3 regions of the Streptacidiphilus sp. EB129 genome follow, and region 2 is predicted to be linked to each of the others. Evidence: riboswitches for the same ligand, from Rfam matches in the RefSeq annotation. Region 2 holds a riboswitch; each other region holds the start of a gene.
What was found. A riboswitch is a leader RNA that binds a small molecule or an ion and turns the genes downstream of it on or off. The one in region 2 is predicted to bind cyclic di-AMP.
Positions count from the first base shown of each region.

Region 1: it holds a riboswitch for cyclic di-AMP, as region 2 does, so the genes downstream of both, ABH925_RS35085 (M23 family metallopeptidase) here and ABH925_RS00945 (hypothetical protein) in region 2, are expected to answer to the same signal.
Region 3: it holds a riboswitch for cyclic di-AMP, as region 2 does, so the genes downstream of both, ABH925_RS11855 (transglycosylase family protein) here and ABH925_RS00945 (hypothetical protein) in region 2, are expected to answer to the same signal.

Region 1 is NZ_JBGCCS010000056.1:10,377-13,641, reverse strand. Features, by position in the region: gene ABH925_RS35095 (hypothetical protein) at 1-434, shown strand, start outside; gene ABH925_RS35090 (hypothetical protein) at 490-792, shown strand; gene ABH925_RS35085 (M23 family metallopeptidase) at 934-1,920, opposite strand; cyclic di-AMP (ydaO/yuaA leader) riboswitch at 1,933-2,063, opposite strand; gene ABH925_RS35080 (VOC family protein) at 2,243-2,605, opposite strand; gene ABH925_RS35075 (bile acid:sodium symporter family protein) at 2,615-3,265, opposite strand, start outside.
Region 2 is NZ_JBGCCS010000001.1:193,683-196,947, forward strand. Features, by position in the region: gene ABH925_RS00935 (DUF2461 domain-containing protein) at 1-513, opposite strand, end outside; gene ABH925_RS00940 (hypothetical protein) at 602-859, opposite strand; cyclic di-AMP (ydaO/yuaA leader) riboswitch at 1,102-1,251, shown strand; gene ABH925_RS00945 (hypothetical protein) at 1,273-2,487, shown strand; gene ABH925_RS00950 (hypothetical protein) at 2,599-3,234, opposite strand.
Region 3 is NZ_JBGCCS010000007.1:233,861-237,125, reverse strand. Features, by position in the region: gene ABH925_RS11860 (cytochrome P450) at 1-1,367, shown strand, start outside; cyclic di-AMP (ydaO/yuaA leader) riboswitch at 1,492-1,660, shown strand; gene ABH925_RS11855 (transglycosylase family protein) at 1,664-2,452, shown strand; gene eno (phosphopyruvate hydratase) at 2,627-3,265, shown strand, end outside.

The DNA.
Region 1 (3,265 bases), on a different contig from region 2:
TCGCCTTCACCGGCGACCCGCGCCTGACCAAGGAGCTCGACGACCAGACCGACCACCCCACCTGGGTCCGGATGGCCTGGGACGCGCTGCTGGCCCTGCAGGACTACGCCGAGGCGGCGGTGCGCGGGGAGTCCGGCGGCGACTTCCGCCGCTGGTGCGAGAACACTCCCCCGGACTGCCATGTCTTCCCCCCGCGCAAGGTGATCCGCGACGAGTCGCGGACGGTCCGCACCAACGGCAAGTGGAAGGGCGAGCGGGAACTGCCGGTACCGGCGACCGTCAGCCCTTCGGGCAAGGTGTTCATGGGCGCCCACCTGCGCATAGGCGGCGGGGGCACCGCTCCCCGGCTGCACTACCACGACGACTGCTCCGGTACCGGCCGCGTCTACATCGGCTACATAGGCCTGCACCTCCACAACACTCGCACCAACTGACCGCCCCGGTCCCGGGTTAGGGTCGAGACCGGACTACTGCTGGAGGTTGGACGACATGGCACGGATTCCCTCATCGCTCGTCGCGGCGAGCGGTCTGGTCGGCGGATTCGCGATCGCACGGGCGACCAGAAAGCGCGAGTTGGGCGGGGTCGCCCTGGCCGCGGCCGGCGCGGTGGCGGCCACGCAGTGGAAGCGCTCCGCCGGGACCGGCACGGCGGTGGCGCTCACCGGCCTCTACGTCGCGGCGTTCGCGGGCTCCCATCCGCTGGCGAAGAAACTGGGCGCATGGCCGTCGGTGGCCACCGTCTCGGCGGGTGTCGCCCTGGCCTCCTGGGCCGCCGTGGACCGCCGCGCCTGACAGCAGGCGGCGCCCCCGCCGCAGCGCAAGCCGACGGCCCCGGTGTCGGGGGGATGTCACCGGGGCCGTCGGGGTCTGTGCGGGCCTGGTCTGCGCGGGCCTGCTCTCTGTGAGCCCCGCTTCAGGGCCTATGGGGCCCGATCAGAGGGCGAGGCCGTGGTCGGCGAGCCAGCCGGCCGGGTCGACGGGCTCGCCGCCGGCCGGGCGGACCTCTAGGTGCAGGTGCGGCCCGGCGGCGTTGCCGGTGGCGCCGACGCGGCCGATGGGCTGACCGGCCGTCACCTCGCCCGAGCCGACACCGATCGCCGACAGGTGGCAGTACCAGAGCTCGGTGCCGTCCGGCATGGTCTCCACCACGCGGTACCCGTAGGCGCCGGCCCAGCCCGCCGAGGTGACGGTGCCCGCGCCGATGGCGAGCACCGGAGCGCCGGTGGGGGCGGTGAGGTCCAGCCCGGTGTGCAGGTGGGCCCAGAACGAGTCCGACTGTCCGAAGCCCGCGCCGGTGGTCGCCCCGGGCACCGGAGCGACCAGGGTGCCCAGCTGTGCCACCGCCTGCGGGCGGTGCGCCCGGAGCGCGGCCTCGACGGCCGCGGCAGTCTGCTCTCCCGGGGAGCGCTGGGCGGCTGCCTGCGCGGCCGACCCGGCGGCGGCCTGCGCCGCCTGCTGCTCCGCCTCGGCGGCGAGCTGCTGCAGTCTGGCCTGCTTCTCCGCCGCCGCCTGGGCGGCCTGTCGGCGGGCCGTGTCCTCGGCGGTGGTCTTCTGCTGTGCTGCCTGGTTCCGTATCCGCTCCGCCAGCGCAGTGCCCGGATCCGTGTTGGCCGCCGTGTTCGAGCCGAAGCCGACGGTCTGGCCGTGGTCCTGGTGGGACCGGTCCTGATGCGCGATGAGCGTGCCCTTGGCGGCGCTGCCCGGCTCCGCCGCGAACGCGCTTGCCGGGGCGGCGAGTCCGGTCGCGCCGACCGCCGCCATCGCCGCGAAGCCGAGCACGGCGGAGGGGGCGATGCCCGACGACCGCTGCTGCGGCACCGCGGGCTGCGGCGCTGCCGCCCGTGGCATCGACCGAGGCGTTTCCGGCTCGTCGATGTCGGACTGTTCGGGGGCCCAGGTGGTGGGCTGGTACGACGCCACCGTCGGCGTGCTCCTTTCCTTCCCTTTCGCCGACCGGGTTAGCTGACGGGTTCGGAGAGGAAGGTCCCCTACAGCCAGGTGCGGCTGATTCACCCCGACGTACGTGGTTCCCCGGCTCCAACTGGATTAGGCGACTGAGCACGACGCCGTCCGACTAACGGCAGAACTTCGCGCTGCGTTATAGAAAGGTAATCCTAGTGCCGCTTGAATCCAAGTGATCCAGGGGGTGCAGTTGTGGATCGAGGGCCTGCAGTTGTGGATCGAGGAGGTACATTTTTGATGTGTACTGAATCATGAACGAGAAACAATCACTGACACTCTGTCATCGCACCAGGCAGAACTCGTTGCCCTCCGGGTCGTGCATCACCTGGAATGCTCCCTGGTCGTCGGTCTGCACCTCACCCACCACCTGCGCTCCGCGCCGCAGCAGTTCGTCACGGACCGCGTCGATGTCGCCCACCTCGACGTCCAGGTGCAGCCGGTTCTTCTTCGTCTCCTTGCCCTCCGGCACCGCCTGGAAGGCCAGTCGGGGCTGACCGCCGGGCGGGTCGACGTAGGACCACTGCGGCGTCCGGTCCACCGGGGAGCCACCGACCAGCAGTGCCCAGAACCGCACCAGACCCGCGGGGTCGGCGCAGTCCACCACGATCTCGTCCAGCCTTCCCAGCCCGGCTTCGATGCCCATGGCCTCACGCTAGCGCCGCCGGGACCGCCCAGGGGAGTCCGCCGCACCGACCAGGCGGCCGACCGATCCGGCGAGCACCTTCTGCAGCAGGCTGTACGCCAGAATCGGCAGCAGCACCAGGGGATGATCCGGTATCCGCGTCGCCGCGACGACCGCGCTGGCACTGCTGTTGTTCATTCCCGAGGCGTAGGTGACCGCGATCGCGTCGGACCGGGGAATCCGCAGCCGGTTCGCGATCACCCAGCCGGTGAGAAAGGAGCAGCCGCACATCAGCCCCGCCGCGACGGTGACCAGGACCAGGAAGTCCGGGTCGGGACGGGCGAGCACCTGGCCGAGCGCGCCACAGGCGTTGGTATAGCTCAGGCTGACCACCACCCCGAGGTTCAGCAGCCGGATCACCGGCAGCGCCGGTGTCAGCCCGCGGCCCACGCGGGCCGCGACCTGCCCGGCCAGCAGCCCCGAGGCGCAGGGCAGCACCACCGCCAGGACGGCGAACACGCTGCTCGCGGTACGGGCGATCGCGTGCAGGTCGGTGGCGTAGTCACCGGCCGTGAGAAAGCCGCCGAGATGCAGCCCGAGCGGGATGGTCAGCGGGCTCAGCAGGGTCGAGCCGACCACCAGCCCGAGGGTGAGGGTGGCGTTCCCGTCGCTGCCCTGCGC
Region 2 (3,265 bases):
CTGCCGCCAGCCGACCAGGTCCTTGTTGCGCAGCAGCGCGATCCTCGGGTGGTCCTTGGCGTAGCCGCGCGGTGCGGTCTTCAGCGGGTCGCGCGAGCTGACCCCTATGCCGTGCGCCTCCACGCCGGCGATCACCCGCAGCAGCTCCTCGCCGGTGACCTCCTCGGCGACGGCCTCGCGGTAGCGCTCCAGCTGGTCGGCGCTCATCATGTGGTACCCGGCCCCGGCTCCGAGCCCGTCCGCCGACAGCTGGACGTAGCCGCCCCGGCTGAGGGTGGCGCCGATCGCGGTCTTGTACGGGGACTTGTCGGCGCTGAAGCGGACGTCGCGGTTCGGGCGGAAGATCTTCCCCTCGCCGAACTCGTCCTCCAGCTCGGTCAGCAGCTCGGCCATCGGCGTGTACACCTCGGCCTCGTAGACGGCCTTGTGCGCGGTCCAGAAGGACTTGGAGTTGTCGTCCTCCAGACCCTCGTAGAACTCCAGCGCCTCGGCGCGCCAGCCCTTGAACGTCACAGCGCCGAGCCTACGCGGAGCACCGCCCGGCGGCGCGCGGATGACACACCCGCGTCACGGCACCGGCCCCCCGTCGGCCGGTCTGCCGTCAGCCGAGCCCGCTCAGCCAGTCGCGGGCGATCGCCACGCCCTGGCGGATGACGTCCTCGCTCTGGTTGATCCGGCTCTCCACGCCCAGCTTCCGGTTGAGGCTCAGGTTTACCTCGCGCGGGTTCTCGCCGAGAGCGCGGGCGAGCTCCATCACCAGTTCGTTCAGCACTCCGGACGGATTCGGTCCGACCCTCTCGGCCAGCGCGTTCGCGCCGGTCGCGGGTCTGACGCCGGCGTCGGGAGAGGTCGTTTCCATGCCGTGGGCTCCGTTCGAGCGGGGGGATGTGGTGGATCAGTGTGCCCGATGCCATCGCCGCTGTCTGCACCTGCCCGTGAACTCACAGCAACGGTTCCCGGACCGATGTGTGAGACATGGCACAGCTCATGGCTGGACGTTGAACGAACAACGTCACTCTGCCTAACCTGCACATTCCGCCTCGGGCGGACCTCGCCGTCGGGACGCCGAATCCCGTCCACCCGTCGGCGGGCAACCGAGCACGAATCGGACGAGAGCGGGGGAACCAGGTCGGTTTGCCGTACCCGCGTCGCCTCCACGGCCGCGCGCGGGCCCGGGCCCGGCTCGGGGTGAAGCCGCGCCCCCACGCGGCCGGGCCACCTCAGGCCCGAACCCGACAGCTCACCTCGCAGGCGTGTCACGAGGACCCCTTTATGCGTCTCCCCGCCATGCCCGTACGCCTCGGCGTGAACTCCGCCGCCGTCATAGGCCTGGCCGCCGCCGCCCTGGCCGCCGTCCCGCTGGCCACGCAGGCCCAGGCCGCCACCCCCCGGGTCACCCAGGACCGGCTCACCCCCACCGCCCTGACCGCCGGCAGCACCGCCACCGCGTCCCTCGCGGTCCACTCCAGCGCCTGCTTCACCGTGAGGACGCTGGGCGTGGGGGTCCGTGACGCCGCAGGCCGCAACCTCGACTTCCCCGGCTCGTCCGGCAACGTCCGGATCTGCCCCGCCGGCGTCTCGATCACCACCGCCGCACGCAGCCTGCCGGCCGGCTCGTACACGGAGTTCGGCTTCTGGCAGGGCACCGACGGTGTCTGGCACAACCTGGCCTCCCACACCCTGACCGTCTCCGCCGCGAAGACCCCGCCGGTCACGCCCCCGGTGACCCCTCCGCTCACGCCCCCGGTCGCTCCGCCGGTGACCCCGACCGCACCGGCCACGGCCGCGCCGGTCGCCGGCAAGTCGCTGGTCTGGAGCGACGAGTTCAGCGGCCCGGTCGCCTACGGCTCGCGCTGGGTCGGCAGCACCACCCCCTCGTACCGGTACGGCAACCACAACCCGGACGACAACAAGCTCGACTGGCTCGACCCCAGCGCCGTGACGGTCGCCAACGGCGTCGCCACCTTCACCGCCTCGCCCTCCTCGCACACCCTGGAGAACGGCAACCAGGCCTGGACCACCGGCCTGCTCACCACCCAGGGCTCCACCGAGGGCTTCCAGGTCAGGACCGGCGACTACGCCGAGACCCGGGTCCAGCTGCCCTCCGCCGAAGGTGCCTGGCCCGCGCTGTGGACCTGGAAGAACGGCACCACCGGCAACGGTGAGATCGACTCCTTCGAGTACCACCCGGACAACCCCAACCTGCTGGAGCTGACCAACCACGTCAGCCCCGCCCAGGACTACTACACCAACGCCGCCGCCATCGCGCCCGGCACGTGGGTGACCATCGGAACCTACTACGGCGCGACCTCGGTCGACTGGTACGTCAACGGCGTGAAGGTCTACTCCGACGGCCACGGCGTGGGCAGCAACTGGTCCGCGTACCTGATCCTCAACCTGTCGGTCGGCGCCGGGAAGTACCACCCCGCCCCCTCCGGCACGGCCCCGTTCTCCTTCGCCGCCGACTACGTCCGCGTCTACCGCTGACAGTCCATCGCTGACCGCCGGACGAGGCCGACAGCCCCGTGTGACGCCGAACGCCCCCGCAGTGCGGGGGCGTTCGGCGTCACCGGGTCCCTGTCCCGGCGGCTGCGGGCGTCATCGCCAGCGGGACACCAGCGGGGTGCAGGCCAGGGCCAGGATGACGCCGCCGCCCAGGGACAGGGCCAGCAGGGACCACCGCACGGCGGCGCCTCCGGGCTCGTCGGGACGGCGACGGCGCAGGTCGGGGGCGATCAGCCGGGGCAGTCGCCACAGGTAGGCGACGACGTGGACGGTCATCACGGCGGCCCAGCAGACGAAGCTCGCCTTGTGCAGGAACAGCATGGGCAACGGCAGCGGACCGGGGTCGCGGCCGAGGAAGGCCAGGGCGACGCCGGTGCCGATGACGCCGACGCTGGTGAGGATGACCAGCGGGCCCAGCATTCGGAGCAGCGGGACCGGCGGTCCCTTCCGCCGGTAGGCGGGGGAGCCGGTGTAGTAGCGCGCGAAGCGGTAGCCGGTCGAGCCCAGCTTGAGGCAGACCGGACCGATCAGCAGCAGACCGATGAAGTAGTGCCAGCTGAGCAGTCGGCTCAGCGAGAGGATGGTGACGCCCTCCGCGGCGAACAACGCCAGCAGCACCGCGCCGGTGGTGGCGGTGAGCCGTTCGTTGCCCTCGGGGCCGTCCGGCTCGGGGGACGGGGCCGAGCGCGGGCCGCCGGTGGTGGCCGGGGCGTCGCCGATCGCAGACATGGAGCACCTTCCGCTGGTACGGGAACGGTCC
Region 3 (3,265 bases), on a different contig from region 2:
CCACCGTTCCGACAGCCGCCCCGACCACTCTCCCGGGCAGTGTCCCGAGTGCTGTCCCGAGCGCTGTCGCCGAGACCGGCCCGGAACTCTTCACCTGGGAGTTCGCGGCCGACCCCTACCCCGCGTACGCCTGGCTGCGGAGCCATGATCCGGTGCACCGGACCACGCTGCCCAGCGGGGTCGAGGCCTGGCTGGTCACCCGCTACGACGACGCCCGGCAGGCGCTGGCGGACGCCCGGCTGAGCAAGAGCCCGGCCCACCACAGCGGCCAGGGCCACCGCAGCGGCCGGGTCGGCATCCCCGGCGAGCGCAACGCGGACCTGATGACCCATCTGCTGAATATCGACCCGCCGGACCACACCCGGCTGCGGCGGCTGGTCTCCAAGGCCTTCACTCCGCGCCGCGTCGCCCTGTTCGAACCCCGGGTCCGGGAGCTCACCGACCGGCTGATCGACGGCTTCGCGGAGCGGGGTGAGGCCGACCTGATCCACGAGTTCGCCTTCCCGCTGCCCATCTACGCCATCTGCGACCTGCTCGGCGTCCCCGCCGAGGACCAGGACGACTTCCGGGACTGGGCCGGGATGATGGTCCGGCACGAGAAGCCGGGCGCCGGCGGCGGCAGCCCGCGCGGCGGCGTGGCCCGCGCGGTGAAGCGGATCCGGGCCTACCTCGCCGAACTGATCCACCGCAAGCGCGCCGACATCGCCTCGGGACAGGCCGGTGACGACCTGATCTCCGACCTGATCCGGGCCAGCGACCACGGCGAGCACCTGACCGAGAACGAGGCCGCGGCGATGGCCTTCATCCTGCTCTTCGCCGGCTTCGAGACCACTGTCAACCTCATCGGCAACGGCCTCTACCACCTGCTGAACCATCCCCGGCAGCGGGCCGAGCTGCAGGCCTCGCTCGCCGCCGGCGAGACCGCGCTGCTGGCCACCGCGGTCGAGGAACTGCTGCGCTACGACGGCCCGGTGGAGCTCGCCACCTGGCGCTTCGCCACCAGCCCGATCACCCTGGGCGGCCAGGACATCGCGGTCGGCGATCCGGTGCTGGTGGTGCTGGCCGGCGCGGACCGCGATCCGGCCCGCTTCGACCAGCCCGACCTGCTGGACCTCGAACGCCGGGACAACCCGCACCTCGGCTTCGGTCACGGCATCCACTACTGCATCGGCGCCCCGCTGGCCCGACTTGAGGCCCAGTACGCTCTCGCCGCGCTGCTCACCCGCCTCCCCGATCTGCACCTCACCGTCGCGCCCGGGGAACTGCGCTGGCGCGGCGGCCTGATCATGCGTGGGCTGCGCCAACTCCCGGTCGGCTACCGCCCGGAGCAGCCCGCGAAGCAGCCGCCCGAGGCGCTGCCGGAGTAGCCGCCGCGCCAGTTCCGGGACGGGTGAGGCGAACTGATGGGCTTGTGATTATCAGTCCGGTCTGTCTAGCCTGCCCAGAACGCCCGCACACGTGGGCGGCCGTCGTACGGGACGCCGAGTCCTGTCCAGCCGTGCGCCGGTACCAAGACTTCTTCATTGGGCAGGAGCGGGGGACCCAGGTAAGTCGCCGCAGTCCACGGGGCTGCGGCTGGGGGTGAAGGCGTGTCATGCGCCCGGGCTACCTCACGGCCCGAACCCGACAGCTCACCTCGCAGGCGTCGGAGAGGACACCTGCCATGCCCTTCGCCATGCCCGTGAACAGCACCGGCCGCCATCGCAAGCCGCGCACCAGCCAGACCCGGCGCCTGGTCGCCACCGGTGGCCTGGCCACCGCCGGGATAGCCCTGCCGCTCATCGGTGCCACCTCCGCCTCCGCGGCCTCGGTGTCCACCTGGGACAAGGTCGCCAACTGCGAGAGCAGCGGCGACTGGTCGATCAACACCGGCAACGGCTACTACGGCGGACTGCAGTTCTCCGCCTCGACCTGGTCCGCCTACGGCGGCGGTTCGTACGCGTCCACCGCGAACCGGGCCAGCAAGGCCCAGCAGATCGCCGTCGCCGAGAAGGTGCTGGCCTCGCAGGGCCCCGGCGCCTGGCCGGTGTGCGGCCCGCAGGCCGGCCTGACCCGTGGCGGCGCCCCGGCCTCCGTCGACACCGGTACCCCGGCGCGGAGCACCACGACCAAGAGCACGCCGACCAAGAGCTCCCCGACCCACGGCACCACGACCCACACCGGCACCGGCAAGCACCGCAAGCCGACCGCCACCGAGCAGTCCGCGCCGCAGTCCACCACTGCACAGTCCACCACGCAGCCCGCCGCGCAGTCCGCGCCGCAGGCATCGGTGCCCGGGCAGCACGCGGTCGGCCACGGCGGCTACACCGTCAAGCCCGGTGACACCCTGTCCGGGATCGCCGCGTCCGCGCACCTGGGCGGTGGCTGGCAGACGCTCTACCAGGACAACAGGTCGACGGTGGGCGGCAACCCGAACCTCATCTACCCGGGCCAGCAGCTCCAGGTCGGCTGACGGGTCGACTCCGACGGGACGAGGGCGTCCCTGCCCGCCAGCGCACCCCTGGGTGAACTACTGGTGAGTAGGGGCGCCGCATCGTGGGACTCCCGCGAGCGCCGCGTCGCTGCGAGCCCTCCTGCGGATAGGCTCAGGGGGTAAACCAGTAGGAGCAGCCCCAAGGAGATGCCTGTGCCGTCCATCGACGTCGTCGTAGCCCGGGAGATCCTCGACTCGCGAGGCAACCCCACGGTCGAGGTCGAGGTCGGCCTCGACGACGGCAGCACCGGCCGTGCCGCCGTTCCGTCCGGCGCCTCGACCGGCGCCTTCGAGGCCCTGGAAATGCGCGACGGTGACAAGAACCGTTACGGCGGCAAGGGCGTGGAGAAGGCCGTGCTCGCGGTCATCGAGCAGATCGGCCCGGAGCTGGTCGGCTACGACGCCACCGAGCAGCGCCTGATCGACCAGGCGATGCTGGACCTGGACGCCACTCCGGACAAGTCCTCGCTCGGCGCCAACGCCATCCTCGGCGTCTCCCTCGCGGTGGCCCACGCGGCCTCCGAGGCCAGCGACCTGCCGCTGTTCCGCTACCTGGGCGGCCCGAACGCGCACCTGCTGCCGGTCCCGATGATGAACATCCTCAACGGCGGTTCGCACGCGGACTCCAACGTCGACATCCAGGAGTTCATGATCGCTCCGATCGGCGCCGAGTCCTTCTCCGAGGCCGTGCGCTGGGGTGTCGAGGTCTACCACCAGCTCAAGTCGGTGCTGAAGCAGCGCGGCCTGTCCACCGGCCTGGGCGACGAGGGCGGCTTCGCGCCGAACCTGGAG